DNA from 2 places in the Glaciecola sp. MF2-115 genome. Region 1 is predicted to be linked to the other one. Evidence: predicted binding sites of a transcription regulator. Region 1 holds the regulator's gene; the other holds the start of a gene.

Region 1 (10,270 bases):
TATTGACCGTTCCGTTGAGCTGGTTAATTTTGGTTTTCACCACATCCATCCCAACACCACGACCGGAAATATCACTTATCTCTACTTTCGTTGAAAACCCTGGAGCAAAAATTAAATTAAATGCTTCAACATCGGACATTCTTGCCGCCGTATCAGCATCTAAAACCCCTCGATTAATCGCGATTTCTTTGAGTTTCTCAGGATCCATCCCTTTACCATCATCATCGATAGTAAGCAGAATGTGATCACCTTCTTGTGAGGCCGATAACTTCACAGTACCCATTCTTGGTTTACCTTGAGCCTCACGATCGTCAGGCATTTCAATACCATGATCGACAGAGTTTCGCACCAAATGCACCAATGGATCTGCGAGTGCTTCAACGAGGTTTTTATCTAAATCGGTTTCTTCACCTACAAGCTGAAGTGTAATTTCTTTTTTCAGTGTTCTTGCCAAGTCACGAACAACGCGAGGAAAACGGCCGAACACTTTCTTAATAGGCTGCATGCGAGTTTTCATCACCGCACCTTGCAAATCACCAGTGACTACATCCAAGTTCGCAATAGCTTTGGACATACTTTCATCTGCATTGTTAATGCCCAAGCTCAGGAGTCGGTTGCGCACTAACACTAATTCACCAACCATATTCATGATTTGGTCTAGTCTCTTGGTGTCTACACGTACAGTTGTTTCTGCTTGTGGCGCTGATGAGCCTGATTTTTTATCGTCTTTTTTAGCGACTTGTTTAGCAGGTGCTTTTGCTGCAGGAGCAGGTTTTTGAACTGGCGCAGCAGCGGCTTGAGTTTGCGCAGCAGGCTTTGTATCAACCTTTTCGCTAGTCTCTGCTTTTGTGACCTTAGGCGTTTCCGGAGCTTTCTCTTCTTTCTTTTTGTCAGCAGCAATTACCGGTGCTTTTCCTTCACCATGCAATTGATCGAGCAAAGCCTCGAATTCATCATCAGTAATTTCGTCTGACTCATCATCACTTGAAGCATCATTGCTACCCTTGGTGGCTTTCTCTTCGGCTTTAAATTGACCTTTACCGTGCAAGTCGTCCAGTAGTGCTTCGAATTCATCATCAGTAATATCATCTGCGTCTGATGTCGCAGCTTCGTTACTTGAAGCGGGTGCGCTCGCTGGAGTAGCTTTACTCGTCGGACTTCCCCCGCCATGTAATTCATCTAACAAGGCTTCAAATTCATCGTCTGTAATTTCTTCGATACCCGAGTCATCACTGTTGCTAGCTGCTGCTTCCATCTCGGTAACAGGAGTGCTAGGAGCTTCGGGTTCTGCTTGCGCAGGTTCAGCATCATCAGTGTCAGCTGAAAAAATGTTCTCATCGGGGGTTTCAGGCTTGCTTAGTTTGTGCAATACGGCGATGAGTTCTTCGGGTGCAGCCTCTAAAGGCTCTCTATTCTTTACGTGTTCGAACATTTCAACAACAACATCTGTTGCTTGTAAAATGACGTCCATTAATTCAGGTGTGAGCGTACGCTTGCCGTTACGCATGATGTCAAAAACGTTTTCTGCACCATGACAGATATCAACGAGTTCTGTTAATGCTAAAAATCCAGCACCACCCTTGACTGTATGATAACCACGGAAAATTGCATTGAGTAATTCTCCGTCTTCTGGATTATTCTCAAGATCAACAAGTTGTTCCTGGAGCTGCTCAAGTATTTCTCCGGCTTCCACCAGAAAATCTTGCATTATTTCCTCGTCAACTTCAAACGACATTCGTCGGCTCCCCTAAAACCCTAAACTTGACAGTAAATCGTCAACGTCGTCTTGTCCACTTACTACGTCGTCGCGAGTTTCTGCATCGATAATCGGCCCTTCGGCTTTTATTGTATCGGTCTTTTTCTTAGAAGGTTGAGAATTATCTTTAAAATCTTCTTTCCTATCGACATCAGCAAACGCTGTCAGCATAGCGACTAAATTATCTTCAACATCTTTCACTATTTCGATAACACGGCGCAGTACTTGTCCAGTGAGGTCTTGATAACCTTGGGCCAGTAGTATTTCAGATAACATAGAACTGAGAGTTGAGGTGTCTCGCGTAGCATCAATTAGGAATTGATCGAGCTCATTACATAGCTGTTTGAATTCACCTAGCTCCATTTGGCGACTCATCAATTTCTGCCATTCAGGCATAATATCAAGTAAGCGCTTGTTTAAGCCTTCGGTAAGAGGCATGCTTTTCTCAACAGCATCCATCGTTATGTTGGCTGCTTTTTCAGTTTCATCGATCACGTAATTTAGTCTAGTTTGCGCATCTGGAATTTCATCTTGCGTCAACGTAGAAATGCGATCATCAGCCTCAAACACGCTCAAGGAATCATGTAACTGGCGGGTCAAGATACCTACTTCAGTAAACAGTTCTCCTGCTTCTCGCATAGTGATGGTGTCAACCAGTGCGTTAGCTTGCTTGCGATCACCATTTTCAAGATATGCAACTAATTGCTTCGCTTCTTCTAACGAAACTAAGTCTCTGTCGGTCGTTGTCATTCAACGTTACCCCATTAAGAAATATCGCTGTTAACCAAGACGCTGAAAAATCTTTTCTAACTTCTCTTTCAATGTAGCCGCAGTAAAAGGTTTGACTACGTAACCATTTACACCAGCTTGCGCAGCAGCAACGATTTGCTCTTTTTTCGCTTCCGCGGTAACCATTAGAACAGGTAAATGTTTTAAGTTTTCGTCAGCTCGAATAGCGCGAAGCAAGTCAATACCTTGCATCCCAGGCATATTCCAATCTGTTACCACAAAATCAAAATCACCTTGAACAAGCATCGGCAACGCAGTATTACCATCATCCGCTTCTTGAATGCTTGTAAAGCCAAGGTCTTTTAACAAATTCTTAATGATACGCCGCATTGTTGAAAAATCATCAACAACTAGGATTTTCATATTCTTATCCAAAACTGCCTCCGCTGAGGTACAAATTAACTATAAAAATAAAACGCAGCCAACTTAGTCGACGGTTCGCCATGACTGCATTTTCGACTTTAACTTTAACATCGCTTGACTGTGAATTTGACTCACTCGTGATTCGCTGACTTCAAGGACTTCACCAATCTCACGTAAATTTAATTCTTCGTCATAGTACAATGAGAGGACGATTGCTTCTCGCTCTGGTAATGTTGTTATCGCTTGAGCCAGCGCTTTCTGAAATGATCCTTGCACCATATTTTCAAAAGGACTGTCTTCGCCTTTCGTGGCGTCCGTGGTGAGAACGTCTTCGCTAACGCCGAGATCTTCAATCCCAACTAACTTGCCAGCGTTAACTTCTCGCAACATTTGATGATATTCTTGCACCGGAACTTGTAACCTTTCCGCGACGTCAATGTCTCGAGCATCACGACCTGTGGCTTTTTCCACTTGAGATATCGCTTCCGTTATCGCTCTACTGTTCTTGTGCACTGAACGAGGAGTCCAATCACCTTTGCGAATTTCATCTAGCATAGAACCGCGTATACGGATTCCTGCAAATGTTTCAAAACTCGCACCTTTAGAACCATCAAAGTTTCTTGCTGCTTCGAGCAAGCCAATCATCCCTGCTTGAATCAAGTCATCCACAAGGACGCTCGCTGGCAACCTTGCCATAAGATGATGAGCAATTCTTTTCACCAAGGGCGCGTGTCGCTCCACCAATTGGTTTTTATCAATTTGTTGTTGATAGACTGCCACTTTGTTACTCACTGATTAATTACCTACTCGTTTCTCGACACTAACTGCTCAATGAAAAACTCCAAATGCCCACCAGGTTGTTCTGGTATTGGCCACATCATGGATTTTTCAGCTAGGCTAGCAATCGCCACCGCTGCAGGCGATGACGGATATGCATCAACGATAGCAGCTTGTTTGCGTACAGATTTACGAATATTTTCGTCGAATGGAATAACTCCAACCAACTCTAATGCAACATCCAAAAATCGCCCTGTCACTTTGGAAAGCTTGCTAAAAAGCTCTTTACCTTCCTTATCACTTCGCACCATATTGGCAACGACTTTAAACTTGAAAACACCGTGCTCACGGTTAAGAATTTTAATCAGTGCATACGCATCCGTCAAAGATGTGGGTTCGTCACAGACAACAACAACGACGTCTTGTGCGGCCCTTGAAAAACTCATTACCATGTCGGAAATGCCCGCAGCAGTATCAACAATGAGTACATCTATCTCTGTGCGTAATTCGCTAAAAGCTCTAATTAAGCCTGCATGTTCAGTAGAACCCAGCTCAGCCATTGATTGCGAGCCTGATGTTGCCGGCGCAATTTTTACACCGTGAGGACCCGTTACCAGAATATCGTCTAAGGTGCATTCGCCTTTCAAAACATGGGATAAATTTTTATCTACACGCAAACCAAGTAACACATCGACGTTGGCTAGACCTAAGTCGGCGTCGAGCACCATCACACGTTTACCTTTTTTAGCCAATGAAATGGCTAGATTCAAAGACACGTTGGTTTTACCCACTCCACCTTTACCACCGGTGACTGCCATGACTTTAATTAATTTGGATTGATTCATTTTTCTTAAGCTACTCGCTTGGTCTTCTATCATACTGCTCTGACGCCTTCATCAGAGATGGATAGCTTAGTATGCGCCAAAGCGTACTTTTTATAAAGTTTTGACGCTACCATTATTAAATTTTTCGCATCTGCTAACTTAATGTCTTCTGGCACTCGCTGTCCATCCGTTACGTAGCTTAGCCTAAGGTCATTTTCAATCACTACACTAAGTGCTTCACCTAGACTGTAACATTCATCTAATTTACTGAAAATACAGCCAGTTAAGTTTATATTCTTATACGCTTGTATGGTTTGATGTAACACCTGATACTGTGATCCAGCCGGTAACACTAGGTACTTTTTAATGTTTGCCGTGGTCTCTTTTTCATAATCGTTTAGTTGAGTAACCAATCTTGCATCACGCTGACTGAAACCTGCCGTGTCTATCAATACCAATTTCTTGTGTCTCATTTGGTGAAGTATATGAGCTAACTCTTCTGAAGTTTGTGCTTTCTTCACCGTACAACCGATAATCTTTCCATACGTCGCTAATTGTTCGAATGCTGCGATTCTGTATGTATCAAGGGTAATCATAGCGACTTCGTTTGCACCATATTTTTGCGCGAACTTGGCTGCCAATTTTGCAACGGTAGTGGTTTTACCCGTACCAGTTGGGCCGACTAATGCGACAATACCTGATTGTTGCAAGATATCATTGCCACCAATATGCAAACGATTTGAAATTAGTTTCATCAAATAATCCCAGCCCTCTGTCTCTGTCGCTTGAGGTGGTAAGAAACTTACTAGTTGCTCAACTAATTTTTCACTAATCCCCATACCTAAGAGCTTGTTTCCTAGGAAATAATGGGTTGGATTCTTACGCTTATTTCGTTCATCGCTTAAACCGTTAACTTGATATTGCAGAACATTCCGAATAGAAGCAAGCTCTGATTTAATAAAATCAAGTCCATCACTGGATTGTAAACCGTTGTCATTCTTAAACAAATCGGATGCCTGACTATCCGAGAGATCATCTTCAACTGAATAGTCTTGCTCTGGTTTGTTGACCGGAGTTCGAACATATTCGCTTGTAAGCTGAGCTTCTCTGCGGCGCTTTTCAGCTTGCTCAGAATCCGCGTATCCACTGCTTACATTAGTTTGCTTTTGATTCATTGCATTGGACTGAGCGACACTCTCAAAACCATCACTTTTGTCGTCTGCTAGTTGACCCGCTTGTTGTTTCTCTAACAGCGCTTTCAAACTATCAGGACCATCATCACCAATGATCTCACTCAGTGTTGGCGTGTTTTTAGCTTTTCGACTAAGGCTAATGGTTGGCGCCGGTTTCGTCATTTCGGTTTCTTTATCCACCGCTGCGACCAATTCAACACCGCCTGCCACTTTTTTATTAGACATGATAACGGCATCACCGCCAAGTTCGTCTTTCACTTGCTTAAGCGCTTCACGCATGTCTTTGCCAAAAAAACGTCTAATTTTCATGATGTCCTCGTTAGTGTTTGTAATGCGTCAGTTTATTGACCGACTGATGACACTATTTTAATTTGTTTGTCGTCTGGTATTTCTTGATAAGACAACACATGTAATCCAGTAACAGCGTGTTTTAAGAATCGTGATAACACCGGACGTAACATACCGGATGTTAACAATACTGAGGGTTCACCAGCGAGTTCTTGCTGCTGACTTGCCTCTGTTAACGACTGTTGAATCTTCTCGGCAAGACCTGGCTCAATGCCAGCGCCATCTTCACCACCTGCTTGTAATGACTGATGCAACATCTGTTCCAAGTCTGGTGCTAAGGTAATAACCGGTATTTCATCACCACCTGCCGTGATGTCTTGAACGATGAGTCGTTTCAAGGCGATGCGCAATGCAGACACGAGTACATCTGGGTCTTGGCTCTTCGGACCATACTCACAAAGTGTTTGACAAATTGTACGCATATCTCTGATTGGCACCCCTTCATATAATAGTGTTTGCAACACTTTCACCATTGTACTGAGTGATAAAATATCTGGCACTAAACCTTCAACTAATTTCGGGTTGGTTTTCTCGAGCATATCCAGCAGTTGTTGCACTTCTTCGTGACCTAGTAACTGATAAGCATTCGTCGTCAACAGTTGGCTCAAATGCGTTGCCACAACTGTTGCTGAATCAACAACGGTATAACCTAATGTTTGGGCATGTTCACGTTGGTTTGCTTTAATCCAAACAGCGTCCAATCCAAAAGCTGGATCCTTAGTTTTCGTACCCGGTAGTTCGCCAAATACTTGACCAGGATTGATTGCTAACTCATTTTCATGACTGATTTCGGCATCACCAATAGAAACACCCATCATTGAAATAGAATATGCGTTTGGAGAAAAGTCTAAATTGTCACGAATATGTACCGGTGGAATTAAGAAGCCAAGCTCCTGCGACAACTTTTTGCGCACGCCCTTAATTCGCGTCAATAATTCACCGCCCTGTGATTTGTCTACTAAGGGTATTAAGCGATAGCCAACTTCTAAGCCAATAGTGTCAACATGTTGTACGTCGTCCCAATCAAGTTCTTTGATGCTATTTGAAGATGCACTGGCGTCAGGCATTGTCTCCACAAGCGCCTTATCTTGCGCTTCTTTCGCCTTCATTTTGTCTCTGAAGAAAGCATAAGCAAATACAGCTGCGGAAAAGCCGAGGAAGGCTACATGCGGCATACCCGGCACAATTCCCATAACAAACAAAATACCGGAAGTGATATAAAGTGCTTTTCGGTTTGCTAGTTGTTCGCGAATTTCAAATCCCATTTCCTGAGAGTCGTTTTCGCGAGTCACAATAATCGCTGTTGCAACAGAAAGGAGTAAAGATGGTATTTGTGCGACAAGTCCGTCACCAATCGTAAGGATGGTATACACTTCCATCGCATTCGAGAATTCCAAATCATGTTGGAACATACCGATAAAGAGGCCGCCAACAATGTTAATAAGCATGATGAAAAGACCTGCGATTGCATCCCCTTTCACAAATTTTGACGCACCATCCATTGAGCCATAGAAATCTGCTTCGGAAGTAATTTCTTCACGGCGAGCTCTAGCTTGATCTTGGTCAATATAGCCTGCATTCAAATCGGCATCTATTGCCATTTGCTTACCTGGCATTGCATCCAAAGTAAATCTTGCACTTACTTCTGAAATCCGGCCTGCACCAGCAGTGACTACTTTAAAGTTGATGATAAGGAGAATAGCAAAGACAACAATACCCACGGCATAATTGCCGCCAATAACCACTTCACCAAACGCTTGTATAACTTTACCAGCGGCATCACCGCCTTCATGCCCTTCAAGCAAAACGATCCTAGTTGAAGCAACATTCAAGGCAAGACGTAAAACCGTCGCAACCAAAAGAACTAATGGAAAAATACCAAAATCAATTGGACGTTTAGTTAAAACAGACACCAAAATTATGACGAGGGATAAGGCGATATTAAAGCTGAATAATACATCTAATAGGATAGCGGGCATCGGTAAAATGACCATGCCCATAATGGCGAGAACCACAATAGGCGCGCCCATACCGGCAGCGATACTTTTTATCTGAGCTCTATCTACACTTTGAAAAGCTGAAGTTAATTGCATATAACAGAATTTTGACATCTAAGTAATAATACTGGGTGTATTACAACTACCGTGCCAATACGGCGAAAAAAATAAAAAATGGTGAAGCAGCGACATAAAAGTAATGTAAGAAAAGACTACAACATGGGCAAAACTTGATTTCGTCCCAGACTTTTTCCCTCATAAAGGAGATTGTCAGCTCTTTTTATACACTCGTCTACTGAAGAAAAATTATCAATATTAGCAACGCCTGCAGTGAGAGATACTCGAATTGAACTACTTCCTACGATAAAATCTTCATCGCGAATCGTTTCACGGTATTTATTTGCGATATTAATAGCGTCTTTTAACTTTGTATTCGGCAACAAGACAATAAACTCTTCCCCGCCCCAACGCGCCAAAATATCGTAATCGCGCGTACACTCTTGAAGAACTTTTGCAAATTTAACCAGCACTTGATCACCGGCTTCATGACCATACTTGTCATTAATTTTCTTGAAGAAATCAATATCAATTAAAATGACAGAAAAAAGTTCGTTATTTCTTTTGTATTTTGAAAACTCTTTACTAACTGCATCTGTAAAACCTCGTCGGTTATAAACTTGAGTTAATGGATCCAATGTTGTTAGCAAAGTTAATTGATTGTTGGCGAGTTGCAGTTCTGCCGTTTTCTCCTTCACGCGCTGGAATAACATGGCAGAGCGCTGATGCAAGGCGTATGTTCTCCATCTAAATACCAGGAATACAAGTATAATAGTCAGCAGGCCAAAGCAAGTTATAGCCAATGTCGTTTTATACCAAGGTGGAGTAACTAAAACTGGCATGCGTTGGGGATTATCACTCCAAACCCCATACCGATTCGTCGACTTAACTTCGAAGATATAACTGCCAGGATCCAAATTTGTATAGGTTACAGTTCTGTTTTTACTATTTAAGTATTGCCAGCGATCATCAAAACCAATTAATCGATACGCGTATTCGATACTCTCGGGACTGCCAAATTCAAGTGCGGCAAATTCAATACTAATTAAGATGTCTTCTGGAGATAATATTATTTTGGTGACTGAATCGACTATATTTTTGACGCTTCCAAACTTTTCTTCAATGCCGTGGCTGTCGTTACTATTCAGCACTGCCACACGAGTGAACTGTAGATTGGGTATTGAATCGGGTTTATTTATTTCCTCAGGATGGAAATAGGTCGCCCCTTGATCGCCAACAAAAATGATGGTGTCATCACTTTTCACTGCATAGGCACCGATGTAATAGCCATTACTATTAACACCATCGTTTTCATCGAAAACTTCAACACTCTCCGAGGCTAAGTTTACTCTAAAAATAAATTGAGATGTGGATACCCATAAAAAGCCATTATTATCATCCACAACAGCACCAATTGACGATTGAGTGAGCTCCTCATTAGCGAATAAAGGTGAAAACTTAGGGTTCGAATTGCTGTTATCTAATTCTAACAAATGTAAACCATGACCCAGAGTGCCAATATAAAAACTATTTTCATCCCGTTTAGAAATCCATGTAAGCACGTCGTGGGCAAGACTATCACTGTCACTGCTGTCGTTTACAAACTTCCGAATTTCATCAGTCAAAGGGTTAATTAAAAAGAGTCCTCCCGTTGTTGCTACCCACAACTCGTCTTCTGAAATTGGTAAGATTGTAGTCGCCATAGGGATATCATAATACTTTAATACCTCATACGTGTTGCTATCAATGAGTCTTAACCCTTGATGCCGCGAGCCTGCCCATAGGTTGCCATCTTTGTGCATTTGAATCGAATATATGAAGTCGTCTAAAAGCGCAACATCTTCAATATAATCACTACCTTCATCTATCTTTCCAACTCCCTTTTTTGACGCAAGCCAAAGTCGCTGCTTAGTCTCATCGAACACCATTGCACTAATTTTGAAAATTGATTTTTCTATTTGCTTGCGCTGCCACGGTCCTTCAATTGTGCTGTCTTTGTTTACTTTAATTACACCTTGCTTAGTTGAAAGCCACAAAGTGTCATCAGCTTGTTGTGTAATAAAATACGTAAACTCGTGGTGCTTTAAATCTAGTTTTTGAAACATTGATGAATTTAAATCTAAAACACCAAAACCTTTGGTGTATGTACCAAATAAAATTAAACTG
Region 2 (10,270 bases), on a different contig from region 1:
TCATGCACGTGGTCTCGTTTGTTTGCCAATGACTGCAGAGCGATGCCAACGTTTGAAGCTACCTTTGATGGTAGATAACAATAATGCGCAGTTCTCTACCAATTTCACCGTTTCTATCGAAGCAGCTGAAGGTGTAACTACGGGTATATCAGCCTCGGACAGAGCTCGAACTGTGCTAGCAGCAGCAAGTCCAACAGCAAGCGCTAAGGATATTGTTCAACCAGGTCATATCTTCCCACTTATTGCGAAAGAGGGCGGTGTTCTAAACAGAGCTGGTCACACTGAAGCCGGTGTAGACCTAGCAAGGCTGGCAGGCTGTGAGCCCGCTTCAGTTATCGTCGAAATTTTAAATGATGATGGCACGATGGCAAGAAGACCTGAGCTTGAAGTGTTTGCTAAAAAGCATGATTTGAAAATAGGTACAATCGCCGACCTCATCGAGTATAGAAACTTAAATGAGACAACCATCGAGCAAGTAGCGACCTGCAAGCTACCAACGGCCTTTGGTGATTTTGAGCTGATTACATTTAAAGATGTGATCGATGAGCAAGTTCATTTTGCACTCAAGAAAGGGGATATTGTTGAAGATCAACCCACCTTAGTGAGAGTACATTTGAGCAACACCCTAAGTGACTTACTAGGTTCAACGCGAGCCGTGAGCCGCTCAATGCCATTGTCGGAATCTATGCAACGTATCAACGATGAAGGTGGCGTGCTCGTTCTCCTTGGTAAAAAAGAAGACATTATTTCACAAGTTAAACAGTTTGAAGCGGAAGATAGTGGCGAAGTAGCAGAAGGAAAAGCTTGGCATGGCTCTTCACGCACAGTAGGCGTGGGCAGCCAAATTCTAGCCAGCTTAGGGATTAAAAAGATGCGCTTATTGAGTAAGCCAGTCAAATACTCCGCACTGTCAGGTTTCGGTCTTGAAGTGGTCGAATACATTTACGAAGAAAAATAAACCCTTTTAGTAATTAATATTCGCGTGACTTGTGGTATACTTCGCGCCGATTTTTTTGGAGAGCAAAAATGATAGAAATTGAAGGTAATATTCGCGCAACAGGCAAAAAATTCGCCATCGTTGTAGCACGCTTTAACAGTTTTGTAGTTGAAAGTTTGTTGGATGGTGCATTAGATACGCTTGACCGCCATGGTGAAGTTAACACTGATGACGTGACTGTAGTCCGTGTACCAGGCGCTTACGAATTACCTATCGTCGCTAAAAAACTCGCAGAAAAAAATAAATATGATGCCATTATTGCACTAGGTGCCGTAATACGTGGCGGTACTCCGCATTTTGATTTTGTTGCTGGTGAATGCAACAAAGGTTTGGCTCAAGTTTCGCTAGAAGCCGGTATTCCAGTGGCATTTGGTGTTATCACTACCGACAGCATCGAGCAGGCAATAGAGCGTTCAGGCACAAAAGCCGGAAACAAAGGTTCAGAAGCAGCGTTAAGCGCACTTGAAATGGTTAACGTTATTAGCGCTATTGAAGAGGCTAACTAAGTGAAACCTGCCGCGCGACGCAAAGCTAGAGAGCTAGCAGTTCAAGGTCTATACGGTTGGCAAATGAGTGGCAACCAGATAGAACAGATTGAGCTAAGTATTGCTACTACCAATAATATGCAAAAAGTAGATATGGAATACTTTCAAGCACTTTTGCGCGGAGTCGCAGAGAGAACAGAAGAACTAGACAAGGCTATCAAGCCTTATCTTGGACGCTTACCTGAAGAGCTTGATCCTGTTGAAAAAGCAATTTTACGCTTAGCAACCCTTGAGTTGCTTGAACGATTTGATACACCTTTTAAGGTGGTTATTAATGAATCAATTGAATTAGCAAAAACTTTTGGCGCTGAAGAGAGTCATAAGTTCATCAACGGCGTATTAGATAAAGCTGTTAAAACACTCCGAAAAGACGAAAGAAGCTAATTCAGTGAAAGAGTTTGATTTAATTGGTAACTACTTTGCGAAAGGTGGTTATGTGCGTAAAGATGTGCTGCTGGGCATTGGCGACGATGCAGCAGTCACAAAAGTACCTGTCGGACAATGTGTTGTTACAACCACAGACACACTTATTGAGGGCGTTCATTTCTTGGCAGAAACAGCGCCTGAAGCGATTGCCCACAAAGCAATCGCTGTAAATTTAAGTGACTTATCGGCGATGGGTGCTGAACCGGCATGGATTAGCCTATCATTATCTTTACCTAGCATTGATGAAGGTTGGGTCAAAGCCTTCTCAGAAAAAATTCATAGCCTCAGCCATTATTTCTCTTTCCAATTGATCGGTGGTGATACGGTTCAAGGACCTCTCAGTATTACTGTCACGGCCCAAGGTTTCATTCCGGACGATAATCAAATAACTCGCAGCGGCGCCCAAGCGGGCGATTGGATTTTAGTGACTGGATGTTTAGGTGATGCAGGGCTTGGACTTGATTTACTTAGAAACAAAGTGAAAATCACTAATCCTGAACATGCAGCTTATTTAAAAAATAGGCATTGGTTTCCAACACCAAGAGTTTTGGCGGGTACGACCCTTCGCAGAATTGCAAGCTCATGCATAGACATATCTGATGGTTTACTAAAGGACTTAGAGCATGTGATCTCCCGCTCTGACGTTGGTGCCCTAGTTCAGCTTGATAAATTACCTATTTCAGAAGCTCTTGGTGAAAGTATTGAAGATGTCGTTGATGCTGTCACTTATGCAGCTACGGCGGGTGATGATTACGAATTGCTCTTTACGGTGCCTGAAGAACAAAGAGTTCATATCGAAACCTCACTAGCTAGTTACAATATTCCAGTTACCTGTATTGGGCAAATTACCGGAGCGAAAGGGAAGCTTGATCTTCGTCTTGACGAAAAACCTTTCGAGTTTGAATCTAGGCTTCACGGTTTCGAGCATTTTTCTTAATGGATAAAGTTCTGCGCCAAAGAGTTAGTATGAAAAATCCAATCCACTTTTTGGCCTTGGGTTTTGGCTCTGGTTTAGTTCCATTAATGCCCGGCACGTTTGGCTCATTAGCTGCAGTCCCCATCATTTATGCTATGAGTTTTCTATCCTTTAAACTCTTCATTGCGATCACGTTGTTTAGTTTTTTCATTGGTATTTACCTTTGCGGCAGAACCGCAAGGGACATGAAAATGCATGATCATGGCTCGATCGTATGGGATGAAGTTGCTGGTATGATGGTAACGTTTATTGCAATCCCTATTAATCCTTTGTCTTTACTACTAGGGTTTTTGCTTTTCCGCTTTTTTGATATCCTGAAACCTTGGCCAATACGTGTGTTTGATAAACGCGTGCATGGTGGGTTTGGCATTATGATTGATGATATTGTCGCTGGCGTGATGGCGTGTGCTTGTTTGCATGGACTATTTCATCTATTGCCTGCTATCTTTGAAATCAGTCCATTGTAGTTCGTTCTGACCTTACTACTCATTAATACTCAATACTTCATTCTTTACTAAATTCGTATTTACAAATCTGCGACACGCTTGTGTCGCAAATTCCTTCTCTTCAATTAGATTACGCAGCTCAAAGTATTAATAGCGTACTAACTATTTGCTTCAACAGCTTTGATGATTCCATCGGTATCAAGCCCAAGCTCTGCATACATTTCTTGCTGAGTACCTTGCATAATGAATTCGTCAGGTAAACCTAGTTGTACTAAATTCGGCGTGAGTTTGTTTCTGAATAAAGCTTCTGCAACACCACTGCCGGCACCGCCAGCAATTGCGCCATCTTCTAGTGTGACCAATAAGTCATGAGATTTTGCGGTTTTAACTAAGGCGTCTTCATCGAGCGGTTTAACAAATCGCATATCAATTAATGTCGCATTCAACTTCTCAGCGGCTTCTACAGCGTAAGGCATCAATGTACCAAAGTTGAGAATTGCCACCCTTTCGCCAGTTTTGACAGTAAGGGCTTTACCTATTTCTATCAGCTGCATTTCGCCAGTAGCATCAATACCAGAACCTTTGCCTCTTGGATATCTTACGGCTGCAGGTTTATTCGCTTTATGGCCAGTATAAAGCATGTTTCGGCATTCTACTTCATCAGATGGCGTCATGATTATCATATTTGGAATACAGCGCAGAAAACTAATATCAAACGCGCCTTGGTGTGTTGGGCCATCGGCTCCGACTAAACCCGCCCGATCAATAGCAAATAATACAGGTAAGTCTTGGATGGCAACATCATGAATTAGCTGATCATATGCGCGTTGAAGAAAAGTAGAGTATATAGCTACTATCGCATTTTTTCCCTCACGTGCCATACCTGCAGCCAGAGTAACTGAATGCTGCTCGGCGATGGCAACATCAAAGTATTGCTCAGGAAAGCGCTGTGAAAACTCAACCATGCCAGAGCCTTCACGCATCGCCGGTGTGATAGCCATTAAATCAGGATCAAGCTGTGCCATATCGCAAAGCCAAGTACCAAAAATCGCAGAGAAATTGGGTGAACTTGGAGCAGACTTTGGCAATCGTTCTTCCAAATGATTAAATTTAGGAACAGCATGCCATTTGATAGGATCTTGTTCAGCTTGTTCGTAACCTTTTCCTTTCTTGGTTACGACATGCAGAATTTTTGGCCCTGACATTTTGCGCATATTTGCAAGTGTATCGACTACCGCGTGAACATCATGTCCATCGATGGGACCAAAATAGTTAAAACCGAGCTCCTCAAAGATAGTACCCGGAACTACCATGCCTTTAATGTGTTCTTCTGCTCTGCTCGCGAAATCTTTTATAGGTGGTACTGAACTTAATAACTTTTTGCCACCATCACGAATGCTGTTAAATAAATTTCCTGTCAAAAGGCGAGCAAGATGACTGTTCAACGCTCCTACGTTTTCCGAAATCGACATCTCATTGTCGTTCAAGATAACTACCATGTCTTTAGCGATATCACCAGCGTGATTCAAGGCTTCAAACGCCATACCTGCAGTCATCGCACCGTCGCCAATCACAGCAACAACTTTGCGCCCTTTATCTTCTTGTTCAGCAGCAATCGCCATACCTAGCGCCGCACTAATTGAAGTTGATGAGTGACCAACGGCAAAGGTGTCGTATTCGCTTTCAGGTGGCCACGGGAAAGGGTGAAGCCCACCTTTTTGGCGGATCGTAGTCATACGATCACGGCGGCCTGTCAATATCTTATGAGGGTAAGCTTGATGACCCACATCCCAAACGACGCGATCGAATGGTGTATTGTATACATAATGCAAAGCAACGGTTAGCTCAACGGTACCGAGGCCTGAGGCAAAATGGCCGCTACTTAAGCTAACACTATCAAGCAGATAGCGACGCAGTTCATTTGCAATTTTAGTTAGTGCTTCTTTTGGTTGAGCACGTAACTCTACTGGTGTGTTTGCTTTCGCTAAATTTGGATAATCAGCTAGGTTTAACGTCATTGTGTTTTTAATCTTCTGTCATTGATACCGCGTACTCATGTGATTATAGCATTATTGATGAGTATCTAAGGTGTCTTTTCTATTCGTAATCCGTTTACTTTGGCGTGCATTTTGTAATAATTTTTAAAATGCAAAGCGTTTCATGCAACGAGTCTTGTGCCATGTGCCTAAAACACCGCTAATAAGGCAAAAGTCTATAGCTGAGACTCTAAAGCTGAGAATCTAAAACTGAGTGCGCAGAGCTAAGTGACTAAAGCTAATACTTTCTTGAAACTAAATAATCCGTAAACGCCTTTAATTGTTCCGTATCGTATGGCAAAGAGCTAATCGCTTGAAGTGCTTCATGATGTAGCTTTTGTAAAAAGCTCTGCGAACCTTCCAAGCCTAAATGCGACACAAACGTGTTTTTGTTTAACTCAAAGTCAGAGCCTTGCGGCTTTCCTAAAGTTTCACTGTCAGATATGACGTCTAAAATGTCATCTTGAACTTGAAACGCTAGGCCTACCTTTTTTGCATAGCGTTGCAACAACTCGGTTTCTTCATCCGTAATGCGTGGTGCGAGAATCGAACCGAGTGAGACGCAAGCACTTAACAATGCACCCGTTTTTAATTGGTGAAGCTGGGTGAGTTGTTCCAATGAAATATCATTTCCTGTTGCTATCAAATCAATGCTCTGTCCTGCACACATGCCATTGACCCCAGAAGCCTTTGCTATCACTCGTGCTAAATCTATTCGTTTGGCATCATTCGGTGCTGACAATGGATGATTTAGTACGATTTCAAATGCTAAAGTTTGCAGTGCATCTCCAGCTAGAATTGCTGTCGCTTCACCATATTGAATATGGTTTGTTGGCTTTCCTCGGCGCAACGCATCGTCATCCATGGCCGGTAAGTCATCATGTATTAAGGAATAGGCATGAATACATTCAATTGCCATGCTTGCAACATCGAGATCATCTTGATCTGCGCCGAGCATTTCACCCACAATTGAAAGCAGCAGTGGGCGCATTCGTTTGCCACCGCCGACAGCGCTATACTTCATTGCTGCGACTAATTCATTAGCAGTTTGTGTTTGCTGCTCTATAAACTGTGTTAGCTTTTGATCAATGCGGGCTTGTACGTTTTGCTGGATACTGGAAAATGACATTTCGGATGACATGAGGTCTACAGCTCGTCACTATCGAAGTCGCTTAGTGTCTCTTCACCATTTGACTGCATCAAGATTTGCACTTTCTGCTCAGCTGCTTTTAACTGAGCCTGACTTTGACGTGCCAACTGAATACCACGTTCAAATTTCTTTAATGACTCTTCCAAGGGAATGTCACCTTTTTCCATTTCTACTACGATTTCTTCCAGCTCTTGCATAGCTGACTCGAAGGATGTTTTTTGTTCTGTCATTAACTTCATTTTTCTTTATAAATGCTTGGTCAGAACCTTAACTGAGGGGCGATTCAAGGTCAATTGATTTGCCGCAATATCAAGAAAAATATTCCTTTGTTTATAAAGCTTTTGCTATTTATGCCGTTAACACTTTTGCAGGCTGTTGTTATTCCAAAATACAGAGGTATTGAAAGTAATACTGTGAATAAAAAAGTAATCGGTAAACTGTGCACAATGACTTATTTCAATTTTCTTAGATGCATCATTAATAGGAGCGAAACGTGGATTTAGCAACCCTGATAGGTATGATTGGTGCCATAGGTTTTGTCGTCATGGCAATGATCTTAGGTGGCGATTTGGGGATGTTTTTCAACGTACCTTCTGTTCTTATCGTATTTGGCGGCTCTATCTTTGTTGTGTTATCACAATATCCACTCGGTCAATTTTTAGGTGCAGGGAAAGTAGCGGCTAAAGCTTTTATGTTCAAAATACAAAGCCCTGAAGAACTCATCGAAAAAATCGTTGAAATGGCTGATGCTGCTCGTAAAGGCGGCTTTCTTGCTTTGGAAGAAGCTGTCATTGAAAATGCATTCATGCAAAAAGGTGTCGACATGCTAGTTGATGGCCATGATGTGGAAGTAGTAAGAACCACTATGGGCAAAGACATTACCAACACCTCAGAACGACACAACGCAGGTTCAGTTATTTTTAAATCTTTGGGTGATGTTGCTCCTGCAATGGGAATGATCGGTACGCTTGTAGGATTAGTTGCGATGTTATCAAACATGGATGACCCCAAAGCGATTGGTCCAGCGATGGCGGTTGCTCTTTTAACGACTTTGTATGGTGCTTTCTTATCTAACGTTATCTGTTTACCAATTGCCTTTAAACTAACCGTGCGCGCGGCAGAAGAAAGACTGAATCAAAGCCTGATACTCGATGGAATTTTGGGTATAGCTGACGGTCAAAACCCGCGTGTTATTGAAGGTGTGTTGAAAGGTTACATCGCGGAAGGTAAGCGAGGAACTGGGGAAACAGAATAGTGGAAGACGAATGCCCTAAATGTCCCCCCGAAGGTCTGCCTGCGTGGATGGGAACTTTTGCTGACCTAATGTCACTCTTAATGTGCTTCTTCGTGCTATTGCTTTCTTTCTCTGAGATGGACGTTAAGAAGTTCAAACAAATTGCCGGCTCAATGGCATTTGCCTTCGGCGTTCAAAATAAAATCGAACTTAAAGATATTCCGAAAGGAACCAGTGTTATTGCCATGGAATTCCGCCCAGGCAAACCTGATCCAACGCCCATCGAAACTGTGCAACAAATAACAACAGAAATCACCAAGCCTATGCTCAACTTCCAAGACGGTGAAGAAGACAATGCGGGTGGTAGACAAAAACAACGTGGAACCTTTAGGGGCGGGCAATCAGCACAAACGGCAAATCAAACTGCCGCCTCTGCAGCCGCTGCCGCAAGTAAAGAACAAGTCGCAAAAAATATGAAAAAAGTTGAAGACTTGCTGCAAAAAGAAATCAAAGATGGTGCGGTAGATGTTGAAAACTTAGGGCAACAGATCATTATTCGGATACGAGAAAATGGTTCTTTCTCTGCTGGTTCAGCCTTTCTACAACCACAATTTAAACCTGTCATTCGAAGCATCGGCGAGTTACTGGCTGAAATGCCTGGTGAAATAGAAGTAACCGGACATAGCGATAGTGTGCAAATTTCCAATGAGTTATATCGTTCGAACTGGGATCTGTCAGCACAACGTGCTGTTGCGGTTGCTGAAGAACTAAGAAGAGCTCGCGGATTCGATGAAAGTCGAATGAAGATTGTGGGTAAAGCGGCAACGCAACCTATTGAAGGTGATGATACGCCGGAATCTAGAAGCAGAAACCGACGTGTTGAGATATCTATTATGCAGGGTAAACCAAAATACTCAGACCCTATTTCAGTACTTGAAAACTAAGAGCGCGCTAAGTCAGAGCGATAGTGGGGTTTGCTTATCACTAATTGCACTGTGCTGATTGCTCTTTCTAAAAAACCACCTTCACAATAGTTTAGGTAGTACTTCCATAATCGTGCAAAACGCTCATCGTAACCATCTTTTTCAAGTGCTTCTTTATTGCGCTCAAAAGCAAGATGCCAATCATGCAGAGTCTTTGCATAATCAAGCCCGATGTCATGCAAATCACGAATGTTCATGTCAGTGTTTTTCTTCAAAAATTGGTTTATAGCAAACTGGGATGGTAAAAAACCACCAGGAAAAATATGCTTTTGAATGAAGTCTACACTGTTTGAATAACTGTCATAGCGTCTGTCGTCTATGGTGATTGCTTGTAAAAGCATTAGTCCATTCGGTTTTAACAAAGATGAGCACTTTTCAAAGAAGTTTGCTAAGTAAGCTTTACCTACCGCCTCAATCATTTCTATAGATACTAACTTATCGAATTTACCTTCGAGTAAGCGGTAATCCTTCTTTAGTAGGGTGATTTTGTCTTCTAGCCCTTCCTCAGCAACCCACTTTTGAGCATAATCAAATTGCTCGTCGGAAATTGTTGTTGTCGTTACCTTGCATCCATAATGCTTAGACGCATATATAGCCAAGCCACCCCAACCTGTGCCTATTTCAACAACATGGTCACTCGGTTTTAATTGAAGTTTTTCGCAAATAGAACGTAGTTTGTTCTCTTGCGCTTCGGCTAAGCTTGCGTCTGGCGACGGGTAAATTGCTGATGAATACATCATCGATGGGTCAAGGAACTTGGTGTAAAGTTTATTCCCTAAGTCGTAATGCGCAGAGATGTTTTTCTTAGCCTGCTCTCGAGAATTGCGGCGCATGAAATGTTGCAGCTTTAAAGCTGGCATTGTTATCCATTTGAATTTACTTTCCCACTCATCTAATGTGCTCAAGTTCCGAGCAAATATTCGTATTACATTCGTTAGGTTGGGACTGGTCCATGAGCCATCAGTAAAGGTTTCGCCTGAGGCAACGCTACCGCCAAACAACAAGCGCTTGTAAGCGCTGTTATCAAGGATGTTTACTTCGGCATGTAAATCTTGCTCTGGATCACCGCATTGCGCAACTAAGCTCCCATTTTCTTTAAGGGTCAAATGACCTTCGGGCATATTTTGCATGGCTTTAATAAAAAGCTGTCGGTAAGTTCGCTCCATAAATGTCATTGAATCGCCATTTTGTATTGCTTGTTCGCCGTGTGACATAAAAATTCCTTACCTTAAGGGTGCATGTAAATTGGTATACGTTTAAAAAACAACTTAATCGCTTGCCAGTAGATTCCTGCTACCGTTTTTAAGGTCATACTAGGAATACTAATTAAAGCACTACGCAAAGTCTTTGTTGTTAGAGGCTCTTTTTTCATATCGAGAGCAGCCTCGAAATGCTTCTCTTGCTTTATACAAGATAAATGTAATCTTAGATTTGTATTGGGCTGTTTTATTTTCCACTGGTAGGTCATGTCCATTGG

Evidence for each region. The regulator FliA, encoded in region 1, starts transcription of late flagellar genes. The targets are predictions, from matches to a motif close to CTAAAGNTNNNNNNNNNNNNGCCGATA.
Region 2: pomA (flagellar motor protein PomA) is a predicted target of FliA. The motif match lies at 6,909-6,935, and genes of this name have one in related genera.

Annotation. Positions count from the first base shown of each region.
Region 1 is NZ_JBLBVM010000055.1:77,376-87,645, reverse strand. Features, by position in the region: gene ACKLNX_RS13570 (chemotaxis protein CheW) at 1-1,735, opposite strand, end outside; gene ACKLNX_RS13565 (protein phosphatase CheZ) at 1,748-2,506, opposite strand; gene cheY (chemotaxis response regulator CheY) at 2,537-2,920, opposite strand; gene ACKLNX_RS13555 (RNA polymerase sigma factor FliA) at 2,972-3,700, opposite strand; gene ACKLNX_RS13550 (MinD/ParA family protein) at 3,712-4,563, opposite strand; gene flhF (flagellar biosynthesis protein FlhF) at 4,560-6,011, opposite strand; gene flhA (flagellar biosynthesis protein FlhA) at 6,044-8,143, opposite strand; gene ACKLNX_RS13535 (diguanylate cyclase) at 8,260-10,270, opposite strand, start outside.
Region 2 is NZ_JBLBVM010000037.1:18,014-28,283, reverse strand. Features, by position in the region: gene ribBA (bifunctional 3,4-dihydroxy-2-butanone-4-phosphate synthase/GTP cyclohydrolase II) at 1-958, shown strand, start outside; gene ribE (6,7-dimethyl-8-ribityllumazine synthase) at 1,027-1,503, shown strand; gene nusB (transcription antitermination factor NusB) at 1,504-1,926, shown strand; gene thiL (thiamine-phosphate kinase) at 1,931-2,905, shown strand; gene ACKLNX_RS02760 (phosphatidylglycerophosphatase A) at 2,905-3,411, shown strand; gene dxs (1-deoxy-D-xylulose-5-phosphate synthase) at 3,549-5,408, opposite strand; gene ispA ((2E,6E)-farnesyl diphosphate synthase) at 5,665-6,555, opposite strand; gene xseB (exodeoxyribonuclease VII small subunit) at 6,573-6,806, opposite strand; gene pomA (flagellar motor protein PomA) at 7,070-7,831, shown strand; gene ACKLNX_RS02735 (flagellar motor protein MotB) at 7,831-8,754, shown strand; gene ACKLNX_RS02730 (class I SAM-dependent methyltransferase) at 8,751-10,007, opposite strand; gene ACKLNX_RS02725 (DUF1365 domain-containing protein) at 10,022-10,270, opposite strand, start outside.